Regions from separate parts of the Tritonibacter mobilis F1926 genome, predicted to be linked through region 3. Evidence: riboswitches for the same ligand, from Rfam matches in the RefSeq annotation. Region 3 holds a riboswitch; each other region holds the start of a gene.

Evidence for each region. A riboswitch is a leader RNA that binds a small molecule or an ion and turns the genes downstream of it on or off. The one in region 3 is predicted to bind cobalamin.
Region 1: another riboswitch for cobalamin. It lies ahead of K529_RS02820 (DUF1636 family protein); the one in region 3 lies ahead of K529_RS13170 (ABC transporter substrate-binding protein).
Region 2: another riboswitch for cobalamin. It lies ahead of K529_RS20175 (aromatic ring-hydroxylating oxygenase subunit alpha); the one in region 3 lies ahead of K529_RS13170 (ABC transporter substrate-binding protein).
Region 4: another riboswitch for cobalamin. It lies ahead of K529_RS18275 (hypothetical protein); the one in region 3 lies ahead of K529_RS13170 (ABC transporter substrate-binding protein).

What each region holds. Positions count from the first base shown of each region.
Region 1 is NZ_CP015230.1:595,173-602,418, forward strand. Features, by position in the region: gene cobN (cobaltochelatase subunit CobN) at 1-2,349, opposite strand, end outside; gene cobW (cobalamin biosynthesis protein CobW) at 2,478-3,512, opposite strand; gene K529_RS02820 (DUF1636 family protein) at 3,532-4,011, opposite strand; cobalamin riboswitch at 4,111-4,347, opposite strand; gene cobO (cob(I)yrinic acid a,c-diamide adenosyltransferase) at 4,372-5,046, shown strand; gene glpD (glycerol-3-phosphate dehydrogenase) at 5,159-6,739, opposite strand; gene K529_RS02835 (DeoR/GlpR family DNA-binding transcription regulator) at 6,732-7,246, opposite strand, start outside.
Region 2 is NZ_CP015231.1:998,770-1,006,015, forward strand. Features, by position in the region: gene K529_RS20165 (ABC transporter ATP-binding protein) at 1-1,004, opposite strand, end outside; gene K529_RS20170 (hybrid-cluster NAD(P)-dependent oxidoreductase) at 1,249-2,316, opposite strand; gene K529_RS20175 (aromatic ring-hydroxylating oxygenase subunit alpha) at 2,323-3,549, opposite strand; cobalamin riboswitch at 3,690-3,896, opposite strand; gene K529_RS20180 (C4-dicarboxylate TRAP transporter substrate-binding protein) at 4,171-5,187, shown strand; gene K529_RS20185 (TRAP transporter small permease subunit) at 5,272-5,946, shown strand; gene K529_RS20190 (TRAP transporter large permease) at 5,943-7,246, shown strand, end outside.
Region 3 is NZ_CP015230.1:2,790,431-2,797,676, forward strand. Features, by position in the region: gene doeB (N(2)-acetyl-L-2,4-diaminobutanoate deacetylase DoeB) at 1-509, opposite strand, end outside; gene K529_RS13165 (GlxA family transcriptional regulator) at 653-1,672, opposite strand; cobalamin riboswitch at 1,874-2,065, shown strand; gene K529_RS13170 (ABC transporter substrate-binding protein) at 2,237-3,244, shown strand; gene K529_RS13175 (FecCD family ABC transporter permease) at 3,244-4,284, shown strand; gene K529_RS13180 (ABC transporter ATP-binding protein) at 4,281-5,042, shown strand; gene K529_RS13185 (pseudoazurin) at 5,054-5,476, shown strand; gene K529_RS13190 (CHAP domain-containing protein) at 5,647-6,189, shown strand; gene K529_RS13195 (PRC-barrel domain-containing protein) at 6,299-7,210, opposite strand.
Region 4 is NZ_CP015231.1:585,865-593,110, forward strand. Features, by position in the region: gene K529_RS18265 (5'-nucleotidase C-terminal domain-containing protein) at 156-2,051, shown strand; RNA gene ffs (signal recognition particle sRNA small type) at 2,275-2,373, shown strand; cobalamin riboswitch at 2,505-2,738, shown strand; gene K529_RS18275 (hypothetical protein) at 2,872-3,264, shown strand; gene K529_RS18280 (protein-tyrosine phosphatase family protein) at 3,285-3,815, opposite strand; gene K529_RS18285 (DNA polymerase III subunit gamma/tau) at 4,044-5,870, shown strand; gene K529_RS18290 (cysteine hydrolase family protein) at 5,927-6,472, opposite strand; gene K529_RS18295 (GlxA family transcriptional regulator) at 6,555-7,246, shown strand, end outside.

The DNA of each region.
Region 1 (7,246 bases), 1.1 Mb from region 3:
TGGGGCAAGACCCGCAAGATGCAGCGCCATGGCAAATTCCTCGCCCGCCGTGCGCATGGTGGCAGAGCCCCAGAGGTCCACCACCAAACCCTTCGGCCAGTCGCCATGGTCCTGCAGGTGGCGGCGCAGCAGCTCTTCCGCCAGCTTGACCCCTTGCGCCTGCGCCGCCCGCGACGGCACCGCGCGGGGATCGGTGGTAAAGAGGTTGCGCCCCGTGGGCATCACATCCGAGCGCCCCCGGTAGGGCGAGCCAGACGGGCCGGGGGAGACCAGCTTGCCCGCCAGCGCGTCCAGCACCCCGCGCAGCTCTGCCGCGCCGTGATCGCCCTGACCAAAGATATGCAAACCTTCGCCGTATTGGCTTTCCTTGATGTCGCAGACAAAGCGGTCGATGCGGGTGATGGCCTCTGCCGCCGAGGCGTCGGCGGGGATGCCCAGGTCGTCTTCGACGCCGGTGCCCTGTGCCTCGGCACGGATGTCGGCGATCAGCCGGTCACGGCGCGCAGGATCAAGCCCGTCGGCTGTGGAATATTCATCCAGAAGGCTTTCCAGGCGGGTCATCCCGTCGAGCAGCGTGGTCTGTGCCAAAGGTGGCGGCATGTGGCCCAACGTGATGGCACCGATGCGACGCTTGGCCTGCGCGGCCTCGCCCGGATCATTGACGATAAACGGATAGATGACCGGCAGATCCCCCGCCAGCACCTCGGGCCAGCACTGCCCCGAGAGTGCCACCGCCTTGCCCGGCAGCCACTCCAGCGTGCCATGGGCACCCACATGCACCAGCACATCCGTTTGCCTTTGGAGCCAGAGATAGAAGGCGACGTAGCCATGGCGCGGCGTGCGGTCGAGGTCGTGATAGTCGTCATCGCGGGATTGCACGTCACCGCGTTCGGGTTGCAGCGCGACCAGTGCCTTACCCGCACGCAGCGCGCGAAAGTGCACGAGGCCGTCCCTGATCGCGGGGTCTTGCACGGGCGCGCCCCAAGCCGCGGTGAGATCCGCGCGCAAGCTGGCGGGCAGGTGGGCGAGTGCTGCGAGATAGTCCGAGAGCGGCCATGTCAGCGTTTCATCCGAGAGCCGCGCGCCAAGGTCTGCCTCGGCGGTGACGTCATAGCCCTCGGTCGCAAGGGCGCGCAAAATCTCAGACGTTGAGGCCAGCGCGTCCAGCCCCACCGCGTGAGCGAGGTTGTAATCGCGCCCCGGATAGGTCGAGAGCACCAGCGCAAGGCGTTTGTCGGCAGGTGTTTGGCGGGCGAGCCGTAGATGCGCCTCGATGCGATCCAGCGCCGCCTCAACTCGCTCCGGATCGGCGCGGTGGGTGAAACGGGAATATTCCAGATCGGGATCGCGTTTGGTGGGGGATTTGAAGCTGACAACACCGGCAAACAGCCGACCGTCCACCTCTGGCAGGACCACATGCATGGCCAGATCCGCAGGCGACAAGCCGCGATCCGCCAGATCCCAATCCTTGCGCCGGGCCGTGGACAGCGCCACCTGAAACACCGGACAGCCCGTGAGGCTCAGGGGAGAGGCGCTGCCATCGCGTCCCTGCGCGGAAAAGGCGGTCGCGTTGATGAGTGCGGCGGGGCTCAGGGCGGGCAGTTCTGCGCGCAGCCAGTCGACCGCGTCGGGGACCTTGAGGCTCGGCGCGAAGACCCCATAGGCGGCATACCCGCGCGCGCGCAGGCTATGGATTATTGCATCCACAGGGGCGGTGTCGGCAGACGTCAGATAAGAGCGATAGAAACTGACCAGCACCAAGGGCTTGTCGATCTCGGGCAGGGCATCCAGCGCGCCCCGGTCGGGGTCGTAGAACCCGAAATCCGGCACGGTTTTCTTGCCGATCACCGGGCTGGCATAAAGGCCAGAGGCCAGCGCCAGTTGCGCCAGTGCCGCCTGCGCGGCGACAGCACCGCCCGCATCGCACAGCGCCTGAAGGCGGCGCAGGGTGGAAACCGGCAGGGTGGACAGCTCATCAAGGCGCGGATCTTCCTGACCGTCGGCGGGCAGGATCGCCAGCGCAATGCCCTTGCGCCGTGCCAGATCCTGAAGCGTGGCCAAACCATAGGACCAATAGCTCTCGCCACCGATCAGCCGGACCAAGACACCCTTTGCGCCCTCTAAGGTCTGTTCGGCGTAGACATCGACCGAGAGCGGGTGTTTGAGCGCCACCAGATTGGCAAGCCGAGTGGAGGGGAGTTTGCCGTCCGCGCGATGCCAGCCCGCCGCGAATGCGCCGAGATCGCTGTCGGAAAAGGACAGCACCACCAGATCGCCGGGGGTCTGCCCGACGTCATAGGGGGTGTCTGTTTCTCCGAGCCCGTGGCTTTCGCGGAAGACGACGTGCATGAGGTTGGTCCGCTTCGTTCAAATCGGAGAGGGCAGCGTCTGACCCCGGGTGGGTGCGAAGCGCCCTCCCGGGGGGGAGGGTCGGGCGGGACCTCACGGCGAGAGGTCAGCGCCCTTGGTGTTGAAACTCAGGCCCCGAGGTCGGCGTGGATGCCTGCTGTGTCGATGTTATCATGCTCGGCGATCACCACCAGCTGGGTCTTGCGCGGCTGCGCGCCCCAGGGTTGGTCGTATTGCGCGCGCAGACGTTCACCCACCGCTTGTACGAGCATTCGCATTGGTTTTCCTTCCACGGCCACATAGCCCTTCACCCGCAGGATGTTGCGGGCGCGGGCCATCTCGATGATCCGTTTTTGCAGGTCTTCGGGATCGGAGACTTCGCCCATTTCGACCACGATGGACTCAAAATCGTCATGTTCATGATCGTGGTGGCCGTCATGGTGGCTTGGGCGCGCGTCGAGGTCGTCTTCGGCGGCAGCGCCCAGACCCAGGATCACGCGGGGATCGATCACCCCTTCGGTCATTGGCAGGATCGGCAGCTTGCGCGGGGCCTCGGCTTCGATCACCGCGCGGGCCTTCTCGACGCCCGCCTCGCCGGCCAGATCCGCCTTGGACAACAGCACGATATCGGCGCAGGAGATCTGGTCCTCGAAGACCTCGGACAGCGGTGTTTCGTGATCAAGGCTCTCGTCCGCCTCGCGCTGGGCCTGCACGGCGTCCAGGTCGGGGGCGAACTGGCCCTTGGCGACGGCCTCGGCATCGGCCAGGGCGATCACCCCGTCGACGGTGATGCGCGAGCGGATGGCGGGCCAGTCAAAGGCTTTGAGGAGCGGTTTCGGTAGCGCCAGACCGGAGGTCTCAATGACGATATGCTCGGGCGGCTCGGGCAGCGCCATCAGGCTCTCGATGGTGGGGATGAAATCATCGGCCACGGTGCAGCAGATGCAGCCATTGGCGAGTTCCATGATGTTTTCCGCCGGGCAATTGTCATCGGCACAGGATTTCAGGATGTCGCCATCAACACCGGCGGTGCCAAACTCATTCACCACCACCGCGAGGCGCTTGCCCTGCGGGTTCTGCATCAGGTGACGGATCAGAGTGGTTTTGCCAGCCCCCAGAAAGCCGGTGATGACGGTGACGGGGATCTTGTTCAATGTGGTCATGTGAAATGGGCCTTTCGGGTCAATCCTGCGCAAGCTCGGTGGCAGGCGTGTCTGGGGTGTCACTGGAAGAGTCGTGACGCTCGGGTGCGGGTGTCGGGGTCAGCGCAACGCTCGGCATGGAGACGGGCGGAATGCGGGCGATGGATTGTTTGCGAAACACCACCGGGCGTTCGCGCCATGGCACAAACCCATCCTCGGTCGCCGCATAAGCCGCAGCACCGGCGAGGATATCCTCAAGATGGGCATCCGGATCGAGATCACCGTAGATATAGCTCCAGCGGGCAGGGCCACCGGAGAGATGCAACGTGCAGGACCGCGAGCAGGCCGAAAGGCACTCGACCCCGCGCACGGTGACGCCTTCGGGCAGCGCGCTGCCTGCAAGACGGTCGGCAAGGATGCGGCCGGGGCGCATGGCTTCGGGATCGCTGCCGGTCTGGCGACAGGTGGTGCAGACGGTCAGGACAACCGGCTCCGGGCTCTGGCTGGGGGTCTCTCCCATGCGGCCTTTTCTCCTCCTCAGCGGCGAGGCGGGGCAGGCCAGATGGGGGCGCGTGCCACGTGTGGCAGGCCCTCAACCGGTCGCGGCACACCCCGTCCGCCGGTTTCACACACGCTGGCAGGTCTCCCGGCTTGCGGATGCCAGACCCGGGTGGGGCGCTGACGGTCGTCCCGCCTTCCCGGTGCCGCCCCTAGGGGTGCGCCAGTGGCGTCGGGAGACCTCTCCGGTCACGGTCGCGGGGGCGGCTGTGCTTGGGGCGCGCTGCGGCGTGCCTTGTCACATTCCCTCTTCGCCCGAAGGGTGTCACCTTCGGGAACCAACGAAAATCCCTTGCGCCATGGGGGCACTCTTTGTCAAGACATGGGGCCAAACAGCAGGAGCGACCCCGTGAGCGACCAGACCAACGCAAGTAGCGAAACCGACATCTCCGACGAAGAAGCGGCACGCCATGCCTCAAAGATGGCAAAGAAAAAGGCCGCCCGTGATCGGATGATGAAAACCAAAGATGGCGAAAAAGGTCTCATCATCGTTCACACCGGCCCCGGCAAGGGCAAGTCGTCCTCGGGATTCGGCATGATCATGCGCTGCATCGCCCATGGCATGCCCTCGGCGGTGGTGCAGTTCATCAAGGGCGCGTGGCAGACCGGCGAGCGCACGTTGATTGAGGAGAATTTCTCGGATCTGTGCCAGTTCTACGCGATGGGCGAGGGGTTTACGTGGGAAACGCAAGATAAGGCCCGCGATATTGCGGCAGCCCGCGCGGGCTGGGAAAAGGCCAAGGAGATGATCCTCGATGAGAAGAACACCATGGTGCTACTCGATGAGATCAACATCGCGCTGCGCTATGAGTATCTGGATTTGCAGGAGGTTCTGGAGTTCCTCGTCGAGCATAAGCCGCCGATGACCCATGTGGTGCTGACCGGGCGCAACGCGAAGGAAGAACTGATCGAGATCGCCGATCTTGTGACCGAGATGGCGCAGGTGAAGCACCCGTTCCGGGCTGGCATCAAGGCTCAGAAAGGCGTGGAGTTCTGAAACCTCAGCGTGTGTCGTGAGCGGGGATGCGAGGCGCTGCCTCGCGCTCCGGGATATTTTGAGTTAGAAGAGGGAGGGGCGTTGTGCCCCTCTCTTTTGTCAGTCTGTTTTGTTAGTCGGTGACGCGGGATTTGATATAAGCGTCGACCGCAGTGCGCGCATCAGGGTCCAAACGCAGGCCGAGTTTTGTGCGCCGCCACAGGAAATCCTCGCCCGTGCGCACCCATTCTCGGGCAATCGCCCAGTCAAGTTCGCGGGCCGTGATGGTCGCGCCGAAGCTCTGGCCCAGATCGCTCTGCGCCTTGGCGTCGCCCAGAATGGCCCAGGCCTCGGTGCCATAGGCGCGGATCAGGCGGCGGGTGGCGTAGGCCGACAGGAAGGGATACTCGCGCGCCAATTTTTCGCGCAAGCGGGCGACATCTTCGACCGGGAAATCGCCGCCGGGCAGGGGCACACCTGCGGTCCACTCCGACGGCAGGCTTGGGAAGACCTCGTTGATTCTATCCAGCGCCGCCTCGGCAAGTTTGCGGTAGGTGGTGATCTTGCCGCCAAACACATTGAGGAGCGGGGCCTGTGTCTTGTCGAGCGTCAGCACATATTCGCGTGTCGCGGCAGAGGCGGAGCTGGCGCCGTCATCATAAAGGGGCCGCACGCCGGAATAGGTCCAGACGATCTGGTCGCGTGTCACGGGTGTGTCAAAATAGTTCGACGCGAATTTGACCAGATAGTCCTGCTCTTCCTCGGTGCAGATGGGTTTGGTCTCGGGATCGGGGTGATCAGCGTCGGTGGTGCCGATGAGGGTGAAATCCTCCTCATAGGGAATGGCAAAGATGATGCGCCCGTCCTGCCCTTGGAAGAAATAGCAGCGCCCGTGGTCGTAGAGTTTTGGTACCACGATATGGCTGCCGCGCACGAGGCGCACGTTTTCGCGGCTGTTTTGGCCGAGCTTCTGGCGCAGCACATCGGCCACCCATGGACCACCTGCGTTCACCAGCATTTTTGCGCGGCGGGTGGTTTCTGCACCGGTGGCCAGATCCTTCAGGTGGATTTCCCAGTGATCCGCGTGGCGGGTGGCATTCACAACCTCGGTGCGGGTCATGATCTCGGCGCCGCGGGCCTCGGCGTCGCGGGCGTTCAGCACCACGAGGCGGGCGTCTTCGACCCAGCAGTCGGAATATTCAAACGCCTTTTTGAATTTGGAGTTCAGGGGCTTGCCTGCCTCATCCGTGGTCAGGTCCACGGTTGCAGTGCCGGGCAGAATGCCGCGTTTGCCGAGTGTGTCGTACATGAAAAGACCCAGCCGGATCAGCCACGCCGGGCGGCGGCCTTTCATCCATGGCATGAAGGTGGTCAGCAGTTTGGAGGTCGGCGTTGTGTTGTCGAACCGCATGTCCTTGTGGAAGGGCAGCACGAAGCGCATCGGCCATGAGATATGCGGCATGGCGCGCAGCAGCACCTCGCGTTCGATCAGGGCCTCGCGCACCAGACGGAATTCGAAATATTCCAGATAGCGCAGGCCGCCGTGGAACAGTTTGGTCGAGGCCGAGGAGGTGGCGGAGGCGAGGTCGTTCATTTCGGCCAATGTCACGGAGAGGCCGCGACCGGCGGCGTCGCGGGCAATGCCGCAGCCGTTGATGCCGCCGCCGATGATGAACAGATCGGTGATGTCGGAGGTCTTGGGCGTATCAGTCATTTTCGCTGCTTTCGGTTTCGGGGCCGCCGTCTGCGATCAGGATTTGGGTGCCGGACGCGGCTGCGGCCTCGGCAAAATCTGCTGGAACAGGGCGGTCAGTGATGACAAAATCCAGTTCCGCGAGGGCGCAGATGCGCACGGGGGCGGAGCGGTCGAATTTGCTGCCGTCGCACATCAGGATGCGCGTGCGGGCATTTCTGAGGATGGCGCGGGCGACGGAGACTTCGCGGGCGTCGTGGTCGAGGATCGCGCCGTCTGCGTCCATGGCGGAGGCACCGATGACGGCGTAGTCGACCTTGTAACGGTTGATGAATTCCACCGCCTCTTCGCCGACAATCGCGCCGTCGCTTTGGCGGATGGTGCCACCCACAAGGATCAGATCACGCGCCTCCATACCCATCATCATATTGATAATGTTGATATTGTTGGATAGGACCGTCAGCCCCTTGTGACCGGAGAGCGCACGCGCCACCTGTTCGGTTGAGGTGCCGATATTGAGCGCGATGG
Region 2 (7,246 bases), on a different replicon from region 3:
TCAAACGCGTGGAGTTGATCTGGCGTCACAGCCAGACGCAGGGTTTCTCCCGGCGTCAGACTGCGCGTGCCCGGCAGTTTTGCCAAGAGATCCGCTCCCGCGCAGTTCAGTTCAACCAGCGTGTCAGCGCCAAGGAACTCCGCTCCCTTGACCTGTGCTGTGATTGGGCCCTCTGCTGACTCCGTCAGTGCTTCGGGCCTTACACCAATGCGCAATGTCTCAGGCACCCCTCGTAAGGCCTCGCCAAAAGCGGCGGGAGGCAACAGGTTCATCGGCGGTGTGCCGATGAAACGCGCAGCAAAGGGGGTGGCGGGGCGCTGATAGATCTCTTCTGGGGATGCGATCTGTTCAATCTGCCCCTTGTTCATCAGCACAACCCGATCAGCCATGGTAATGGCCTCAGTCTGGTCGTGCGTCACGTAAACCATAGTAAAGCCAAGCGCGCGCTGCAGGCGACGGATTTCGCGGCGCATCTCGTCACGCAGACGCGCGTCGAGATTGGACAGCGGCTCGTCCATCAGGCAGACCGGGCGCTGTGAAATGACCGCCCGACCCAAGGCAACCCGTTGCTGCTGCCCGCCCGACAGCGCTGCAGGCTTGCGATTGAGATAGGGGGCAAGCTCAAGCAGTTCTGCCACCTCATTCAGGCGACGTTGCCGTTCTTGCCGGGGTACATTTGCAACTTTTAATCCAAAGACAATATTCTCAGCGACGGTCAGATGCGGAAACAGTGCATACGACTGAAACACCATAGAGATGCCGCGTTGCGCCGGGCTATATTCTGTGACATCGCGACCACCGATCAGAACCTTCCCTGCGCTGACAGACTCAAGGCCCGCCATAATACGCAGCGTGGTCGACTTGCCGCACCCCGAGGGGCCCAATACGGCTGTGAAAGATCCGGCCGGAACCTCAAGGCTGAGGTCCTCTAATGAGACGGTTTGCCCCCAAACCTTCCGCACATGCTGAAGTGAGATGGCCTGCCCGTTTGCCGCAACGGTCATGTGCAGTCCCCTTTGAGCGTGGCGACATCGATCAAGACGCCGCGAGAGGCACGCGCGGTGTGAGCGATGTAGATCAAGCAAGGGCAGCGGAATATCGAGTCGTTTGGTTTCATATGAACCTCATAGAGGCTTCATATGAATGTTATGCGACACTCCCGATAGGAATTTGTGTGATGCACGACGAACGAAAAATGCCGCGCTCAGCCAAAGCGCGGCATTGGTCACTTTCACTGTTTCCTTGGGATCAAATCTCGACAGAGACCTTTCCGATCGGATTTGAGCAACACGCAAGGATGTAGCCAGCTTCGATATCGTCGTCCGATATGCCACCGTTATGCACCATGTGAACCTCGCCCGAGGTTTTCTTAACCTTGCAGGTGCCGCAGACACCAAAGGTGCAGCCGGAGGGGATATTCAAACCATTTGCACGTGCTGCTGCAAGGATCGTGTCCGTTTCCGCAACCTTTGCGGTAACACCAGAGGTTTCGAACGTCACCTCGACCTTGGTTTCATCGTCCAGCACCACATCATCAAAGTCAGGTTGCTCTGCAGCGGTTTCAACCGGTGCGTGGAAGCTTTCTTGATGATAGTTTTCCATATCAAAGCCGAGGCCTGCGAGCGCGTCCCGCACGGCTTGCATAAAGGGCTCTGGACCGCAGCAGTAGACTTCGCGTTCCAGATAGTCCGGGGCCATGAGGCCAAGCATCAACTGGTTGAAGACACCCTGATACCCTGTCCAGGGCCGATAGGGGTCAGGCTCTTCGACCACGAATTTCAGATCCAAACCCTCAGATCGGCTTGCCATCTGTTCCAAGCGTTGGCGAAAGATGATCTCTGAGGGGCGTTTGGCACAATTGACAAAGACGATGTCGAGGTTGTCGCCATCATCCCACATGTTTGTCGTCATCGACATCATCGGTGTGATGCCAGAGCCTGCGGAGATAAACAGGAACTTCTTTGCCGAGCTGTTGGCGTTGGTGAACAGACCTGCCGGACCCAGCGCTTTGATCCGGCTGCCGGGGCGCAGGTTGTCCAGCATCCAGCGTGTTCCGATACTATCGCGCTGGGCCTTGGCGGTGATGGTGATGTTACGCGGCCGCGACGGCGAGGATGAGATCGTGTAGGTCCGGTGCAATGGTCCACCCGGAACTGGGATCTCCAATGTCATGAACTGGCCGGGGTCATATTCAAAAAGGGCACCAGAGGGCGCCTTAAAGGTGAAAGACGCCGTATTGTCCATTTCGGGAATAATGGAGACGCATTCCAGCATCTCCGTATCTTTCCAGATCGCGCGTTCGCTGTTTCTCGGCATGATCGTTTACTCCGCCGCCACAGCTGTTGGGCCGCTGTTACGTTTGAGGGTTTCGAGGTACCACTGGACGAATTGCAACACGCCGCTTTCCTGCACCTCGGAGTAGGGGCCGGGTTCATAGGCAGGTGAATTGATGCCCATTTGATTGAACTCTACCACCTCACGGTCCTCATCGTTGGTGGCGATCCAGACCTCGGTGAGCCGCTTCAGATCATAATCGACCCCTTCGACAGCATCCTTGTTCACCAGCCATTTGGTGGTGACTTCGGTTTCTGTTGGGCTGATCGGTGTGACCCGGAACACGATGGAATGATCGGCGAGAAAATGGTTCCATGTGGTTGGATAGTGAAACTTCAGCAGTGACCCGGCATCTGCGAATGCTGCTTTCCCAAGCCACCGGCGGACTGCGGTTTTGCCGTCCAGCGTATAGCTTTCGGCACCCTCTTTCAGGGGCATGCGGGCGACGCGAAACTGGCCGTCCTCACTCATTTGAAAGGTAGAGGGCATCCCGGCCTGTTCGCAGCGCTCAAAATGCGCTTGCAGGTTTGCCGGGGTCTCGCCCCCCTCAATACCTGTGATGGAGGGATCATCTGGGAACGTGCGGCACAGCGAAGGGTGGTTGCCGCCGCAGTGATAGCACTCGCGATTGTTTTCCCAGACGAGCTTCCAGTTTCCCTTCTCAATGATCGAACTTTCAAAGGCGACCTTGGCATTCGAGAGATCATGGATTTCCAAATACGGACGGGCAACATTGGCAAACTGTTCGAAATCTGGCGCGTCATCTGCAAGGCAAATGTAAACCAAGCCGGCGAGCTCACGGCAGTGTACAACTTTTAAGCCATGTTTGCTGGCGTCGAAATCTGGTCCCATATCACGAGCCCAGAGCAGGCGACCGTCGAGCTCGTAGGTCCACTGGTGATAGGGGCAGACCAGCTTCGGGTTGTTGCCTTTTTTCGCCTTGCAGATCACCGAGCCACGATGGCGACAGGAGTTGTGGAAGGCGCGGATCTCATTGTCGGAGCCGCGCACAATGATCACATTGTAGCTGCCAACCTGATGGGTGACATAGCTGCCAGCCTTTTCCAGCTCGCACGCCGGGATCGCAAAGAGCCATTCCTTGTAAAAGATCTCCTGCAGATCAGTCTGAAAGATTTCAGCATCATTATAAAATGCCTGCGCAAGGGCGTGACCCGGATTGTGACTTGCGATCAGCGCACTGATATTGCGGTTCATTTCCTGACTCTCCTGCCGCGCAACGCGGTCGATGACAGCGCGTTTTGCAGTTGGTTGGGGGTGCGTACGGCAAAGGGTATCCATTAGGCCGCAGCGGAGGGAACCGCGTCCTTTGAAGATGCCCAAACCGCCGCCCGCGGTTGACGATATCTGCTGAGGCTGGTTTCCGGGCTGAGAGACTGACCAACTGGTCGGAGCGCGACGCCTTCCCGGGTTTCCTCCTCCCAGTGGCCAGATGTCGCGCCCGCAAGTCTCATGACCGTTGCGGGGGCAGCGCCGGAATCGCACCGGCTTCCCAATTCTCCGTCTGCGCAAGCCCAGACGGCACCTCGTGATTCAAAGTTGTATCGAGATTTGACGAATTGGATCTGCGATTTGCGACATTGTTTAATGTGTTCGAGACAAGCCATGTCGCGGTGGGTGAAAAATACCGAGGGTAGCGAAACGGTATACCTCAGCACGGTTCGAAATAGATCACAGCATGTGCCGTGCGGTCTTGTCGGTGAAATCAATCGGCTGCGGCAACATTGAGTATGCGAACTTTGGGGTTGGCAAAGCGGCCCAATTTGGTGATCCTGCCCCGCATAACCAGACATCAAAAATCCGACTGGGGAGGAAAATATGAAAAAATTCTTGGGACTTACCGCTCTTGCGTCCTTGAGCTTCGCCTTTGCTGCAGAAGCCATGGCGACAGAATGGAATGTCTCGGTCTGGGGCAAGCGCCGCGCCTTTACCGAGCATGTTGAAAAGCTCGCAGAACTTGTTTCTGAGAAAACCAACGGCGAGTTCACCATGAATATCAGCTATGGTGGCTTGTCAAAGAACCGTGAAAACCTCGATGGGATCTCCATCGGTGCGTTTGAGATGGCGCAATTTTGTGCGGGCTATCACCGCGACAAGAACCGCGTGATTACTGTGCTGGAACTGCCTTTCCTTGGCGTCTCCAACCTCGAGGAAGAAGTTGCAATCTCCAGCGCCGTTTACAATCACCCGGCTGCTGCGGATGAGATGGCTCAGTGGAACGCAAAGCTGCTGATGACCTCGCCGATGCCGCAGTACAACATCGTTGGCACGGGTGAGGTTCGCGACGAACTGGCTGAATTCGAGGGCATGCGAGTGCGTGCAACCGGTGGTATCGGCGAAGCCTTCAAGGCCGTTGGGGCTGTCCCGACATCTGTTACCGCGACAGAAGCCTATCAAGCGATGGAGTCGGGTGTTGTAGACACGGTTTCCTTCGCGCAGCACGCTCACTTGAGCTTTGGCACGATCAACCGTGCGGATTGGTGGACGGCGAACCTGAACCCCGGCACCGTAAATTGCCCGGTCGTCGTGAACATCGACGCATATGAAAGCCTCTCGGACGCAGAGCGCGAAGCGCTGGACAGTTCTGTTCCGGAAGCGCTGGATCATTATCTGGCGAACTACGGAGAGCTGTTGAAAAAGTGGGATGCGGTGCTTGAGGAAAAAGGCGTCGAAAAAGTAGAGATCTCTGATGAGGTCTTGGCGGAGTTCCGTTCCAAAGCTGCAGATCCAATCCGTGAGGCCTGGATTAAAGACATGGAAGCGCAGGGTCTGCCGGGGCAGGAGCTCTATGACCTCGTGCAAAAAACACTTGCAGATCAGCGCAGCGGCAGCTGATCTTCTCTCGATCACGTAGGGCCCGGACCCAATGGTTCGGGCCTCCGCGTGTCTTGAGCTCATTTTCAGATATCGGGGGAAGGTATGGCAGGTTCATCAACCGTGCTGAGTGATTCCAGCATCATATCAAAGTTGGACAGGACCCTTTTGCCAATCGAAAGGGCAACCGCAATCCTAAGCGGGCTTGCCGCGTTTTCGCTTATGTTTCTGGCGGCGTACTCCGTTGCGGGACGCCAATTGGACCGCACGTTCCTCGCGCCGTTTCTTGACAAGATCGGTTTGATGGATGGTCCGCTGCCGGGATATGTCGACTATATCGAAGCCTTGATGCCCCTTATTGCGATCTTGGGCGTCTCTTACGTGCAGCGAGAGGGCGCACATATCCGGATGGACATTCTTGTGGGTCGTTTGCAGGGACGTGCCCTCTGGCTGTTCGAATTTATCACTGTGTTTTGCATGTTGGTGCTGGTCGTGGCGCTTGTCTGGGGATCATGGGCGCATTTCGATCGGTCTTTTGATTGCGCGCGTCCCTTATGTTCACGCGACAGTTCAATCGACATCGGCCTGCCCATCTGGCCCTCAAAACTTGTGGTTCCAGTAGCGCTGTCTGTGCTGACGGCACGTTTACTCTTGCAAATGGCGGCTTACGCGCGCGCATTTGTGCTTGGTATACAAAGCCCGCCCGCAGTTCCGCTCATTCAATCCGTTGCAGAACAAGCCGCCGCCGAAGCCGAGCAGCTGAAGGAGGTAGGTAAATGAGCGATATAGAGATTGGGCTCTGGGTGACTGCCGGGATGATGTTTCTTGTTGTCCTCGGTATGCGCGTCGCGTTTGCTGCAGGATTGGCAGGGTTTGTAGGCCTCGTCTGGCTGCGTTGGAACGGATTTGACTATGATCCAGCACGCTTTGGCAAAGCCGTTGAAATTAGTGTGAAAATTGCTGGCCAAGTGCCACACTCAAAAGTGTCCAGCCAAGCGCTCAGTTTGATCCCAACATTCATTCTGATTGGCTATCTTGCCTATTACGCGCGCCTGACCACCGCGTTGTTTGAGGCCGCAAAACGTTGGATCGCGTGGGTGCCGGGCGGACTTGCGGTTTCGACCGTCTTTGCCACCGCCGGTTTTGCTGCTGTTTCGGGTGCATCGGTCGCAACCGCTGCGGTCTTCGCGCGTATTGGCATCCCTGAAATGCTGGCGGTTGGCTACAACAAACGCTTCGCGGCGGGTGTTGTGGCCGCAGGCGGGACACTGGCGTCGCTGATCCCACCATCCGCCATTTTGGTGATCTACGCCATCATCGTGGAACAGGACGTGGGCAAACTGTTGCTCGCTGGGTTTATTCCCGGTGCGTTTTCCGCCGTGGTTTACGCAGGCCTGATCGTGGCAATCGCGATGATTTTCAAATCCGTAGGCCCGCCGGTCACAGGGTTTACATGGCGAGAGCGGTTGGTGTCGCTTCCCCCGGCCTTACCGATCCTTGCGGTTGTGGTGATCATTATCTTCTTTGTGTACAACCCCTTCGGAGAGGCTTGGGGCACGCCGACAGAAGGTGGCGCAGTGGGGGCGTTCATCGTATTCATTATGGCGCTCTTGCGCGGTATGCGTCTGCGAGAGTTGCTGGATGCGTTGCTTGAAACGGCAAAACTCACGATCATGATTTTCACGATCATTTGGGGCGTTTTGATCTACGTGCGTTTCCTAGGCTTTGCGGACCTGCCACATGCGTTTGCGGATTGGATTTCGTCACTTTCAGCGCCGCCGATGCTTATCCTGATCTGTATTCTCTTGGCTTACGCAGTGCTTGGCATGTTCATGGATGCAATCGGCATGCTGCTTTTGACACTCCCGGTTGTGTATCCGGCGGTTATGGCGCTGAATGGCGGGGAAATGGTCTCGGCCGCGGATTCAGCGTTTGGGATGTCCGGTCCTATGTGCGCAATCTGGTTTGGTATTTTGGTTGTGAAGATGGCCGAGTTCTGCCTGATCACGCCTCCCATTGGCCTGAACTGTTTTGTGGTGGCAGGCGTGCGTGATGACCTGTCGGTGCAGGATGTGTTCCG
Region 3 (7,246 bases):
CAGGCCTCCTGAAGGCCCTTGTCCTCAAGGATATGCGCTGCAGCGAAGGGCACAAAATCCAGCGTTTTGCCGCCAGAGTGAAAATCCACCGCCACATCCGCCATCGGCAGGAGGGTGCGTTGGAAATAATCGGCAATCTTTTCAGTGACCGTGCCATCGGGGCGGCCCGGAAACGCGCGGTTCAGGTTGCCCCGATCGATGGGCGAGGTGCGCGCGCTGGCGCGAAAGGCAGGATAGTTGAAATAGGGCACGATAATCAGCCGCCCGGTGACATCCTCGGCGCGGGTGGTGGCGGCAAGCTCTTGCAGCGCCACGGGGCCTTCATATTCGTCGCCGTGGTTGGCTCCGGTCAAAAGCGCGGTTTTGCCCGTGCCGTTCTGGATCACCGTGATCGGGATCATCACGGACCCCCACGCGCTGTCATCCCGGCTGTAAGGCAGCTTTAGAAACCCGTGGTGCACACCGTCCTGATCCAGTGGAATCGTCGGAGAGATCGGATTGTCTTTCATCGCCTTGTCCTTTTGCCTGTCGGGAATGGAGCACCCTTCGCCTCAATTGCGGGGCCTCTCTCTATGTCACCAATACGAAGGCTGAGCCGGAATTCAAAGCCTTGTGTGCGCTCGTGCCATTCGCGCAGGTTGTTGCGCTCTCCCTAGTCGGAGCGCAGCCCCGCCCCCGCACGGTCGCGCGCGCGCACCTGATAGGGGGTCATGTTGTACTCACGCCGATACGCACGAGAGAGCGATGTTGACGAGGCAAAGCCACTGGCAAAGGCAATCTCTGCGATGGGAAGGTTCGTGTCCGTGATGAGCTTGTTGGCCAGTTTCAGCCGCAACTGCATGTAGTGCTTGGCCGGGGTGGTGTTGAGATGCGTCAGGAACAACCGTTCCAGATGGCGCACAGAGATCCCGGCACGCTCGGCAATCTCAGCCGTGGGGAGCGGATGTTCGATGAACTCTTCCATGATGGCCATGGCACGTACCAAACGGGCCTCAAGGAGGTTGGTATTGCGGGCAGCCCCTTGGGGCTGTTCACCAGAATAGCCCCGTGCGGTGTCGATCATCAGCACGCTTGCCAGTTCGGCGCAATGTTGCGGTGCGAGGATCTGCGACAGGTAGCGCACCACCAATTCGGCACTGTAACCGCCCCCGGCAGAGGTCAGGAGACCTGCGTTATCCTCCACCAAGCGATCTGTGAGCGTTGGGTATTCTCCGGCCTCCCGCAGCGCGCGCAGATCTTGCCAATGGGTTGTGGCCGGACCCGACAAGGGCGCGGACCGACGGATATAGGCGGTTGCCGCATCTGACAGCAAAAAGGCCGGGCGACGCAGCTTTTGCATTGCACGCGCACGCGCCAGCCAGCTGCCGCCGCTGCAGTTGCGCCCGCCGATGACAAAGAGCACATCTTGCAGATATTGCAGCCCAATTGCCGGTTCCGCCCGGATCATCATTCCCGCAGTGCCCGTCACGACACCCGGACTGTCAGAGGTGATCCGCCATGAAAACCATGTGCCTGCTTCCAGCGCATTTGCGGCCTCAAACACCGCAAGGATCGAGGACAGCTCGATATGCGAAAACCCCGGCTGCACAAAAATCTCAACCGTCAATCGCGGGTTTTCACCGCTGGCGTCGGGCGGTGCGCTGGGAGTTGAGGGCGTGGGATTTGCGTTCATATTGGATCAAGACCCTACCCGGCTCGGGAGCACCTCCACAAGTCATCTCGAGCCGCTTTCTCGCAGCAATGCGTCACCGCAGGATCACGCTGGTTCAGACGCTCGCTCTGCTGGGCTGGCGACACGGCGGGATCTTTTGGGCGTGCGTTTGCCCCTGCCCGAGGGACGGTGGGAAAGGCTATTGCCGAACGCTAAGATCCTCCTTAACAATCGCGCGTCGGTTTCCATTTGGAAATAATAGGGAATCCGCCACCATTCTTTGGTGAACCGGAACTGCCCCCGCAACTGTAGGCGCGGAGCGTCGGCGAACTGCCACTGCAGCCTTGGCTGTGGGAAGGCCCGCCGACACGATGAAACGCCAGTCAGGAGACCTGCCGACATCTGTTTTGCAACTTGGCTCGGACGGGGTGTCTGAGGAGGTGTCGAATGCACGTTGTCAGCAGCAAAGTTGACGCGGATCATAGCCAGATCAAGGATACGGGCCATTGCCGTCCGGTCGGTGGTCCAGTTCTGAAGCGGCATATCCTCTCTTTCTCCGGGTCCATCACATACCGGAGTTGATCCATGTATCCGAAATTCCTTCTGGCGAGCGCTCTTTGCGCCACCGGTCTTGGCCTTGCCGCGCAGGCTGACACCACCTATCCGCTCACGCTCGAAAATTGCGGATCGGAAGTCACCTTTGACAAAGCCCCCGAAACAACGGTGACCGTTGGTCAGGCCGCAACAGAGGTTCTGTACGCGCTGGGTCTGGGCGAAAAGGTCACCGGCACTTCGGTCTGGTTCACCAAGGTGCTCCCCGAATTTGAAGAACTGAACGCCGGGGTTGAGCGTCTTGCGGACAATGATCCCAGTTTTGAGAACGTTGTTGCCAAGCGCCCCGGTCTGGTGAGCGTTCAGTATGAGTGGCATGTCGGCCCGCAGGGTATCGTTGCCACGCGCGAGCAATTCTCTGACCTTGGCATCCCGACCTACGTCCTGCCTGCCGATTGTGTGGGCAAAGACAACACCAAGGGGTCCGATGGCACCCGCCTTGAGATGTATGAAATGAGCAGCGTCTATCGCGGCATCGAAGAAATGGCGCAGATATTCAATATTCCCGAGCGCGGCACAGAGCTGGTAGCGAGCCTCAAAGCCCGCGAAACCGCCGCGATCGAGACCGCCAAGGCGCTTGATCTGACTGATAGCTCTGCGGTGTTCTGGTTCTCCTCGGCGGAGATGGACATCGACCCTTATGTCGCCGGGCAAGCTGGCGCACCCGCCTACATGATGGAGGCCCTCGGCCTGCGGAACGTCATCGAAAGCAATGAGGAATGGCCGACCGTCAGCTGGGAAACCATCGCGCGCGCCAATCCGTCGGTGATTGTGGTCGCCCGTATGGAACGCCGCCGCTTTGAGGCCGACGATGTTGAGAAAAAGCTGGAGTTCCTGCGCACCGATCCGGTTGCCAGCCAGATGGATGCGGTGAAAAATGACCGTATCGTGATCCTTGATGCCCATGCGATGGATCCCTCGATCCGCAATATCTCGGCGCTGGAAACGCTGGCCGAAGCACTGCCCGCATTGGATCAGTGATGAGCGACGCGGTACTCACCCGCCCCCTGCATCGACGTGTCACGCTGTGGGGCGTGCCGGGGATTGCCGTCTTGACGCTGGCCATTCTGGCTGGCGTCATTATTGGAGAGACGCCGCTACCTATCCCCACGGTGGCGGCGGCGCTTGCCAATAACCTGTGGGATGCAGGCTATGTAATCGATCCCATTGATGCCGGTATCATCTGGAGCTACCGGCTCCCCCGGACCTTGGTCGCGGCAGCCTGCGGCGCCGGGCTGGCGCTTTCGGGCGTGGTGCTGCAATCGCTGGTGCGCAATGCGCTGGCCGATCCTTATTTGCTTGGTGTCTCAGCCGGGGCTGGCGCCGGAGCGGTTACCGTGACTGTCTTAGGAGTCGGCGGCGGTCTCTTGGGGATCTCGACAGGTTCTTTTATCGGCGCGGCATTGGCCTTTGGTGTTGTATCATTATTGGCGCGCGCCGCCGGGGGTGGCCCCGCACAACTGGTTCTTGCCGGGATAGCCGGGTCGCAATTATTCAATGCGGTCACGTCTTTTCTGATCGCCAAGTCGGCAAATGCCGAACAGGCCCGCGGGATCATGTTCTGGCTGCTCGGGAACCTGTCTGGTGTGCGCTGGCCGGATGTGTCACTCGCGGTGCCTACAGCGGTTTTAGGGTTTTTCGTCTGCCTTTGGTTCGCCCGAGCCATGGATGCGTTTTCCTTTGGTGCGACCTCGGCGGCCGCGTTGGGCATACCGGTGCGCCGGGTGCAAATCGCCCTGATCGGAGCTGTGACACTGATGACCGCCGCCATGGTGAGCCTTGTGGGGTCCATCGGTTTTGTCGGTCTCGTGATCCCGCATGCCATGCGCTACGTTGTGGGACCGCGCCATGTGCGGCTGGTGCCAGCGACTGCCCTTGCAGGTGCGGTGTTCCTGATCGCCGCCGATATCGCATCACGCGTGTTGATCCCCGGACAGGTGGTGCCCATCGGGGTGGTCACCGCATTGGTGGGCGCGCCCGGCTTTGCGCTGATCCTCATTCACAATCGGAGTCGGGTATGAAACTGACCGCCACATCACTGGGTTGGCGCGCAGGCTCCAGAGCAATCGTCGAAGATGTCTCTGTGCAGATTGAACCGGGAGAGACGTTTGGCCTGATCGGCCCGAACGGATCTGGAAAGTCGACCTTGCTAAAGCTGCTGGCGGGGCTTGCCAAGCGCGGCAAGGGCACGGTGCATCTGGACGACCGCCCCCTCGCGAATCTGTCCCGGCGCGAGATCGCGCAGAGCATCGCCTTTGTGGAGCAGATCGCGGACACCTCCGAGCGACTGACGGTCCGCGATGTTGTGGAATTGGGACGCACGCCCTGGCTCTCGGCCCTCTCTCCGTTTGATGATCATGATCGCTCCATCGTGATGGACGCACTGCAGGCCGTGGACATGGCGGATATGGTCGATCAGGCCTGGGCGACCCTTTCGGGTGGTGAACGCCAGAGGGTTCAGATCGCGCGCGCCCTTGCCCAGCGCCCGCGATTGCTGATCCTGGATGAGCCGACCAACCACCTCGACATTCATCACCAAATGACGCTCCTGCAATTGGTCAGCCGTCTTCCGATTACCATTGTGATGGCGCTTCATGATCTCAATCAAGCGATGAACTGTGATCGGGTCGGGGTAATGCAATCCGGGCGACTGATCGCCTGTGGCCCGCCCGCAGAGGTGTTGACGCCGGATCGGTTGGCTGAGGTTTTCCGCATCCGCGCAACGCCGCTCTTTGATCCAACCGATGACTCCACCATTCTTCGCTTTCATTGCCTATAGGACTTAACGATATGAAATTTCACATGGTTTTTGCAGCTGCCATGATGGCTTCGCCTCTGATTGCCGAGACCCACGAGGTGCAGATGTTCAATCGCAACGAACAAGGTGCGATGATCTATCAGCCCGAGTATTTACAGATTGCCCCGGGGGACAGTGTGCGGTTCATCCCCACGCAACCCAGTCATAACGCGGCAACGATTGACGGAATGATCCCCGAAGGTGCAACACCTTTCAAAAGCAAGATCAACGAGGACTTCACCGTGATCCTGACCGAGAGCGGGCGCTACGGCATCAAATGTTCGCCGCATTTTGCGATGGGAATGGTGATGGTGATTGATGTGGGCGACGTGGCCGTCGCACAGGAGTTGCCCGAGAATTTGCCAAAACGCGCGATGCAGCGATTCCACGACATTCTCGCTGTGGACGCCCAGTGATATTGGCACCCATCTCGATATTAAGTCGGGAGGGGGGGGCGAAATTGTTCCATGTTTTCTGAGCCATTGGCAAGAATCTGCCACCGCGCAACAGGCGTATTGGCACACACGGGTTTTTGACAGAATGTTACGGCGCTTCACGAACGTCAGAAACAACGCCAGAGATTCCCTTGCAGACCATTGCCCGCACCCTCCGCCTGAAACCGATTGTTAGTGGAATTCTTCTTATCGCGGCTCTGGGCCTGAGCGCCTGTGGCGATGCGCCCGTTGGCGATGATAGTCAGATCGACCCAACCCGCCGTGCCTTTGCGATGCGCGAGGCAGAGAGCCTGCGGTCCCGTGGAGCGCGCGTCTGGTGTGTGCCTTTTGCGCGCAATCTCTCCGGTGTGGAAATTCGCGGCAATGCGCGGACATGGTGGAAACAGGCGCAGGGCCTGTTTGATGTTGGCAAATCTCCCTCTGTGGGCGCCGTCATGGCATTCAGCGCCACGCCATCTATGCCGCTTGGCCATGTTGCGGTGGTCTCTGAAGTCGTTGATGACCGCATGCTGCGGGTCGATCATGCCAACTGGCACCGCAACAAAGTATCGCTTGGGATGGCCGTGATTGACGTTTCCGACAAAAACGACTGGTCGCGTGTGCGTGTGGAAAGCAACCCCGGCTCATTTGGCAGCGTCTACCCGATCAACGGGTTCATCCGCCCCAATTCCTGATCGCTGGGCTATTCCGGCAGAACAGAGAGAAGGCCCGCCAGAAACTGGCGGGCCTTTTTCGTCAACAGATGGCAAGGGTGCCATCACTACTCACTAACCAAGCGCGGGCTTACCCTTCGTAGGCATCCATGCCCTTCAGCTTGTCTTCGGTCATCGGCAGATAGACACGAACTTCGTCACCGCCGGTCTCATGCAGAACTTCGATCTGGTTCAGGTCCAGCTTTACCGGCTTTTCACCGATACCGAGGAAGCCGCCCACATCGACGATGGCATGGGTGATTTCACCCTTGTCGTTCATCACGAGGTCAGACACCTCGCCCATCCATTCGTCCTTGGCATCATAAGCGCGGGCACCGGTCAGCATTTCGGCGGTGAGCTTATCACCCTGCACGGTTTCAAAGCCCTCGCGCTGCATCTCGCCCATCTCGCTCTTGACCTCGGCAGTGGTCTCTTTGACCTCAGCGGTCGCATCGTTCACTGCTTCGCCAACATTGTCTGCGGCGGCTTGGGCGGAGTTCTCAAGGTCCTCGGCTGTGTTTTCCACTGCAGTCGCGGTGTTATCTACCGCTTGCTCTGCACGATTGCCGAGATCGTTCATCGCGGTGTGCTCATAAGCTGGTGCATTCTCCAACTCAGCCACTTCCGCCTGCATCACCAAGAAATAGTCCGCGTCATCTTCTGCGGTGGCGCTGTCGGACACCATTTTCAGAGCATCCATGTCGACGGCGACCTGACGTTCACCGATGCCGAGGAACCCCCCGATATCAACCAGAACGGACTGGATGTTGCCGTCGCGGCTCAGCACGATGTCATGCACTTCGCCGATGTCTTCCCAATCTTTCTGCACACCTTCATAGCCCTCAGTGTTGACCTCGGTGCTGGTGGTGTAGATGCGCTGGCCAATGAACTCGGAGGCTTGGATCGCCATCGGATCAGCTTCGGCCATAAACTTGTGATCATCCGCAAACGCCATGGTAGAAGTGGCAGTCAGCAGGGCGGTAGAGATCAGAAGGTTTTTCATCAGTACTCTCCTCATTTGAGTGTATTCAGTTGCGGC
Region 4 (7,246 bases), on a different replicon from region 3:
AAAATGCCACGCTTTTCAAAAACTCGAAAAAAGCCTCTCGTTAGGGTTCCGCACGCCCCCCTGTCTCTGTTCTTCTACTTGTTAACGAATGAGAGAAGCACCGGACGCAAGACAATCACGGAGCGGTGCCCACGAGCGACGATGAATGGCATAGAATGACCGAAGACGACCAAGGCGCCACGGGGACAGATGAGGGTGCTAGCGACCGATCAGAAGTATCGGGGCGATTGCGCGTGCTGGCCACCTCGGATGTCCATAGCCATTTGCTCAGCTACAACTATTACACCGATCAAGAGCATCCCGGAATTGGCCTGAGCCGCACTGCAAGCCTGATTGGCGCGGCCCGCAAAGAGGCCACAGAGTCCGGTGCGATTACGCTGCTGGTCGACAATGGCGACTGGTTGCAGGGCTCACCGCTTGCCGAAACTGACGCCGCTGATCCAGACGCCACCCCTGCATCGATCCGTGCCTTTGACGTCTTGGGCTATGATGCCGTCGGTCTTGGCAACCATGAGTTCAATTTCGGCCTTCCTGTCCTTGCCCGGGCGCTCTCTGCGCTGCCCTGCCCGGCGGTTTGCAGCAATATTACACCCCTTGCCGACGCCCATGCGCTGCCTGTTCACAAAACCCTGATACTGCGCAGGCGTATGCCTTGTGCACCCGCAGATGCGCCGGATGTAAAGATCGGGCTGTTGTCGGTGTTGCCGCCGCAAACCATGCTCTGGGATGCCGATCATCTGGAGGGGCGTCTGCGTGTCGACGATATCCTCAGCAGCGCACGCGCCGCGATTGCGGATCTGCGCAATGCGGGGGCCGATGTGGTGATCGCATTGGCACATACCGGGCTGGGCCCGACTGACCAAGTCGCGGGGATGGAAAACGCGCTCAGACCTTTGTCGCACTTGCCCGGTCTTGATGCAGCTGTGAGCGGACATACCCATTTGTTGCTGCCGGCGCCCGATGGTGAGGATGCCGGGCTGGGTGTTCCGGTGGTGATGCCTGGCTCCAGTGGCTCACATCTCGGGGTGATCGACCTCGACCTGGTCCGCACCCCGCAAGGCTGGCGTGTCACGCAGGGAGATTGCGCCCTGCGCCCGGTTGCACATCAGACCCGCGATGGTCTCGTGCCAGTGGTCCCGGAGGCACCAGAACTGGTTAACGCCCTGAGCGACATTCATCAGCGCACCCGCGCCGATATGGCCACAAATGTTGGCACGCTCGCACAGCCACACCACTCCTATTTTACCTATTTTGGCGAGGATCGCGCACTCGCTCTCACCGCCGCGGCGCAGGCCGCTGCTGTTCGCCCGACCCTTGCAAAATCAGAATTCGCCGACCTGCCGCTTTTGTCGGCAGTCGCACCGGCTAAATTTGGTGGGCGCGCGGGGCCGCTCAATTACACCGATGTGCCCGCAGGAGAGATTTCGCGCCGCCATGTGGCCGACATCTACATTTATCCAAACGAATTGCGCTGCATTATCGTTGACGCACAGCAACTGCGGGACTGGTTGGACATGTCGGCAGGGCTGTTTAATCAGTTGGAGCCCAATGCTCCTGACCGCCTGCTGGCAAATCCTGCGCGGGCCGGACACAACTTCGATGTGATCTTCGGCCTGGAGTATGAAATCGACCCGACAGCAACGGCACGTTTTGATGCCGATGGACGCCTCTTAAACGACGCGGCAAGCCGTATCAGAAATCTGCGCTGGCACGGGCACCCTTTGCAACCTGCCCAGAGGTTCGCAGTTGCCTTCAACAGCTACCGCAGCAGCGGAGGCGGCAACTTTCGTATGCTTGATCAGGCGCAGGCTCTCTCGCTGCCACCTCAGATGATCCGCGACACTGTCGGGGCCTATGTGACGTCGACCCTAGCGGCAGATCCATTGGCAGCGGCACCCTATCCGTGGCGCATCCGTCCGAACCTCGGCGTGGAGGCGATTGCCGTCACAGGCCCCGGCGTGCACCGCCACCTGCATGAATTGCCTGATGACGTCGCCCAAAGCGCGACCGAACTGGATACAGGCTTTGTGGCGTTGAAGCTGCAGCTCTGAGTGGCACCATTTAGAGCTGCGCATCATCAAAGGGCGTCGTGATAAGCGCCGAGTACCTCAGCCATTGCGATGTCGAGGATGCCAAGGCAACCTTTTGGATTGCACCCACCGCCTCAACTACACCTTCACGGTAGACCTCTGCCTTCCTTCACACGCGCATAGGGTCAGGAAATCGCCCAGGCTGCGGGTTGTCATTGTATCGTCACTTCCCTATATCGGGATTCGAGGGGTTGGCGCGGGCAAGCGCCTCGCCAACCTGGTCAGGTCCGGAAGGAAGCAGCCACAACGAGCCCCGCTTGGGTCGATGTCCAACCTCTCACTTTATAAAAAGCCCCGCCTCTGGCGGGTTTTTTTGTCTCTAGGCGTTTACCCACACCTCCAAAACACAATCGAACCGCAGGGGTGATTTTGCACGTGCAGCAAGATCTTTGTTGACGAGTCGGCAGCGCGCTCGCTACCTCTTCTTGAGATGGTTTTCGTTTCTCTATCCGAGGACGGAATGAAGAGGGAATACGGTGAGGTTCGGGCATATGCCCCGCCAAGTCCGTGACTGCCCCCGCAACTGTAGGCGGCGAGTACCCCGGCAAGACCACTGATCCGTCACGGCCACATTGGCCGATGGGATCGGGAAGGGCCGGTACGCGATGACCCGCAAGTCAGGAGACCTGCCATCAATGATACGAACCTGAAACCGGGCGGGGTGTCCTGGAGGAGGTCTGACGGCTGATCTCTCTTGCCCACCATTGAGGGGCAATGTCTCGCCCGAAGTCTCTCATCTTGCCCCCGTCACAACTATCTTGGTGCGGAGGGCACGCAGAGAATGGACCAACAGCGATCACATGAATTTGTGTCGACCACATGTATGCATCTGGGGCGCCCCTGCCCGGCCGCACAACGGATGCTGAAAGCCTTGGCACAGGCGCTCGATAGCGCGCGCCCACTGACACAGGAAGATTTTGAAATCAGTGGAGAAAGCCGCCTAGATGGATGCGAGAAAGCCTGCCCTGCGCGTTTTGCCGCCAACCACAGCCGCATTCGAGTGTTCTGTGACGTAACCTCATCGACCAAGACCGAAACGCTGGATCGGTTCGCCGATGCGATGTTGTCCAGTGATGCCAACACGATGAGCAGCACATGTGTATCAGAGATTCCGCGCGCCTTTGGCGAGGCGCGACCTGTGCGCAGCTATCGGGATCAGCGCGCTGAGGTCTGACGCTCAGCGCAGCCTTCAGTTCAGGTCGGGGACCTTCTGCCAAAGGCCCACGCCATTTGTGCGTCTGTCTCGACGGCGCAGGGCCGCAGAGTTCTGAGGCGGCTGAGCGCTGCCTCGGCAGACTCGCCGCTTTCGATCATCAACCGCAGCACCGCCATGCCGGATCGACCGCAGCCTCCCCGGCAGTGGACCAGAACCCGGCCACCACCGGACATGGCCTGACGGGCCATCGTGCTGATGTGTTGCCAGTGTTCGTCCATCTCTGCGGTGGGGATTTGATAATCCTCGACCGGCATATGGAACCAGCGGCTGCCGAGGCCCTGTATATCCGTGCCCAGGTTCTCAACACCGAGAATCACATGCTCCACCCGCGTGGTCATCGAAATCACCATCGACGGGCGCCATTCACGAATCAAACGCAAATCACCCGCGTAATCCCCCCCAGCGCCGGGCGCGCGGCTCAGCGCCAATATACCGTCCCCAAACGACAGCGCGTGAAGCGATAGGGTCTGCACAGCCGACTGCGGCTGCATATTCGTAGCACTCACCATTTACTCTCCCCCCCCCGGGAGGCGCGGCGTAATTTCCGCGATACCTTCACGCTATCTTAACCCCGCCAAGTCTCAGACAGGTAGCCTTTTCTGTCACCTCCCCCATTCTGCCGGGTTCCCGTGCAACAGCGGTGGACGAAGCGGACAGCGGCGCTTAGTTTGCACAGGATCATTGGCGTGGCTCGCGAATCCAGCGGCGCGCCCTCAAAGACCATCCGAAAGGCCCTCATGAGCGAGCACAGCCCCGAGACCTCCAGCGCACCGCAAAGCGGACAATATCAGGTTCTGGCACGCAAGTATCGGCCCGAGACCTTTGCCGATCTGGTCGGTCAGGACGCGATGGTGCGCACGCTGAAGAACGCCTTTGCCGCAGATCGCATCGCGCAGGCCTTCATTATGACAGGTATTCGCGGCACCGGTAAAACCACCACCGCGCGGATCATCGCCAAGGGCATGAACTGCATCGGGGAGGACGGTCAGGGCGGCCCGACCACGGAGCCCTGCGGCAAATGCGAACATTGCGTGGCGATCATGGAAGGTCGCCATGTGGATGTGATGGAGATGGATGCCGCTTCGCGCACCGGTGTGGGTGACATCCGCGAGATCATCGACAGTGTGGCCTATCGCGCGGCTTCGGCCCGCTACAAGATCTACATCATTGATGAGGTCCACATGCTGTCAACCTCTGCTTTCAACGCGCTGTTGAAGACGCTTGAAGAGCCACCGGCGCATGTGAAATTCATCTTTGCCACCACCGAAATCCGCAAGGTGCCGGTGACGGTGCTGTCGCGCTGTCAGCGGTTTGACTTGCGCCGGATCGAGCCGGAGGTGATGATCGATCTGCTGCGCCGGATCGCCACCAATGAGAAAGCCGAGATCGCCGAAGATGCGCTGGCGCTGATTACCCGCGCGGCAGAAGGTTCCGCACGGGATGCGACCTCACTGCTGGATCAGGCAATCAGCCATGGTGCGGGGGAGACCACAGCGGATCAGGTGCGCGCGATGCTCGGTCTTGCGGACCGGGGCCGGGTGCTGGATCTGATGGATATGATCCTGCGCGGCGATGCGGCGGCGGCCCTGACGGAGCTGTCCGGTCAATATGCCGAGGGCGCGGACCCGATGGCGGTGCTGCGCGATCTGGCCGAGATCACCCATTGGGTGTCGGTGGTAAAGATCACCCCCGATGCGGCAGAAGATCCGACCATCAGCCCGGATGAGCGGGCCCGTGGACAGGATATGGCCAGCCGCCTGCCGATGCGGGTGCTGACGCGCATGTGGCAGATGCTGCTCAAGGCGCTCGAGGAAGTCGCCGCCGCACCCAATGCGATGATGGCGGCAGAGATGGCTGTGATCCGCCTGACCCATGTGGCCGATCTGCCCTCGCCCGAGGAACTGGTTCGCAAACTGCAGGACACCCCCCCACCGCCACATCCAGGTGGTCCGGGTGGGGGACACCCCATGCAAGGCATGGGGTCGCCTGCGGCGGGCGGGGGGGGCGGGGCTCCGGCTTACGCCCCCGCCCCGCCGCAGGGCGCCCCCGGCGGTGGCCCCAATGGGGGGCACACTATGTCGGCAAGTGGCGGGCAAATGGCAGCGCTTGCGCCGCGTGTGGACAGCGCCTTGGCGCGCTATCCGAGTTTTGAACATGTGATCGAACTGATCCGCAAACACCGCGATGTGAAGCTGCTGGTCGAGGTCGAGGGCGGCGTGCGGCTGGTGTCGTATCAACCGGGCCGCATCACGTTCACCCCCGCCGCAAATGCACCGCAGGACCTCGCTGCCCGCATCGGCACTGCCTTGCAAAACTGGACCGGAAGCCGCTGGGTGGTCTCCATTGCCCCAGATGGTGATGCGCCAACGATTGCGGAACTGCGTGACGCTGCCGAAAACGCCCTGCGTGCAGAAGCCTCTGCGCACCCTCTGGTGCAGGCGGTGCTCCAGAATTTCCCCAAGGCGAAGATCACCAAGATCCGCACGCAGGAAGAACTGGCCGCTGAAGTTCAGGCCGAGGCCCTGCCTGAAGTCGAGGATGAGTGGGATCCGTTTGAGGAATAAACCCTGTCATGGCTAGGCTTCTGTGAGCCCGTCCATGCCCGGCTCCTGCCCTGAGATCAGCGCAGCACCTCCGCCGCTTTGACCACCTTGGCGTAACCCATCGCCAATGGGGCCATAAATGCAGCGTGGACCTGTTCAGCGGACACAGACACACCGCCGAATTCAACGGCGCGGGCGGCGCAGGCATCCTCGGCAATGGTCACGGCAAAGCCAAAATCTGCTGCGGCCCGCGCGGTGGCGTCCACGCACATCTGGCTCATCGCCCCGCATAGGATCACCTCTTCGACTTCGGCGTCTTGCAGCAGCTCCTGCAAGCGGGTGCCGTGAAAGCTGTTGGGCCTATGTTTGGTCAACACCGCCTCCCCGTCTCGCGGCAGAACCGAGGCATGTATTTCCGCCCCCTTTGAGCCAGTGCGAAAGAACGGCGCATCGGGATTTGGATTTTCGTGCCGGATATGCACAACCAGATCGCCTTGCGCCCGTACCGCCCGCAAGAGCTCTGCGGCCTGCGCGCTGGCGGCGGTCATCTCGTGCAATTCCCAGTCACCACCGGGAAAATAGTCGTTCTGAATATCAATCAGTATCAGGGCGATTTTTGGCATCTGTCTTCTCCTTTGCACGTGTCGCATGGGTCAGACTGGCACAACTTGACCACCGCCACACTTGGCGCATATGCCTGTCTATATGCAGAGTACGCCAAACAACCCTGTTGTTCTGATCGACGCTCCGGGTGCGCAGCGCGCCGCGCTCTGGGGATTGGCCGATCTATTTGCCCTGATCCCGCGGCTCAGCCCCAGCAGCCGAGCGCTGGATCTGCAAATCTGCTCTTGGGATGCCCTGCCTTCAAAACCGGTTGCGGCCTTCGTGTTTGTACCCTCGATTGAGGACACCCGCCCTGCCCCCGATCATCCACTGGTGGATTGGGCGGCGCAACAACATGCCCAAGGCGCGCTGGCCTGCTCTGTCTGCGCCGGCGCGTTCTGGCTTGGGCAGGCCGGGCTACTGGATCACCGACCTGCCACCACCCATTGGGCACTGGAGGCGGAGTTTCGACAGGCATTTCCAGATGTGCGCCTCGCACCGGAGCATATCCTTGTGGACGACCATGATGTGATCACCGCCGGAGGGCTGATGGCGTGGACCGATCTCGGCCTGCATCTGACGGGGCGCTGGTATGGGGCGGAAATGGTCACGCGCCTGGCCCGCCACCTGCTGATCGACCCAAGTGGGCGGGAGCAACGTGCCTATTCCAGCTTTGCGCCCCCGCGACACCATGGCAACATGCCGGTCCTGGCCGCGCAGCGTCACATGGATCGTCACTATGGCATGCCTCTGACCGTACCGACCTTGGCAGCGGTCGCAAACCTATCTGAGCG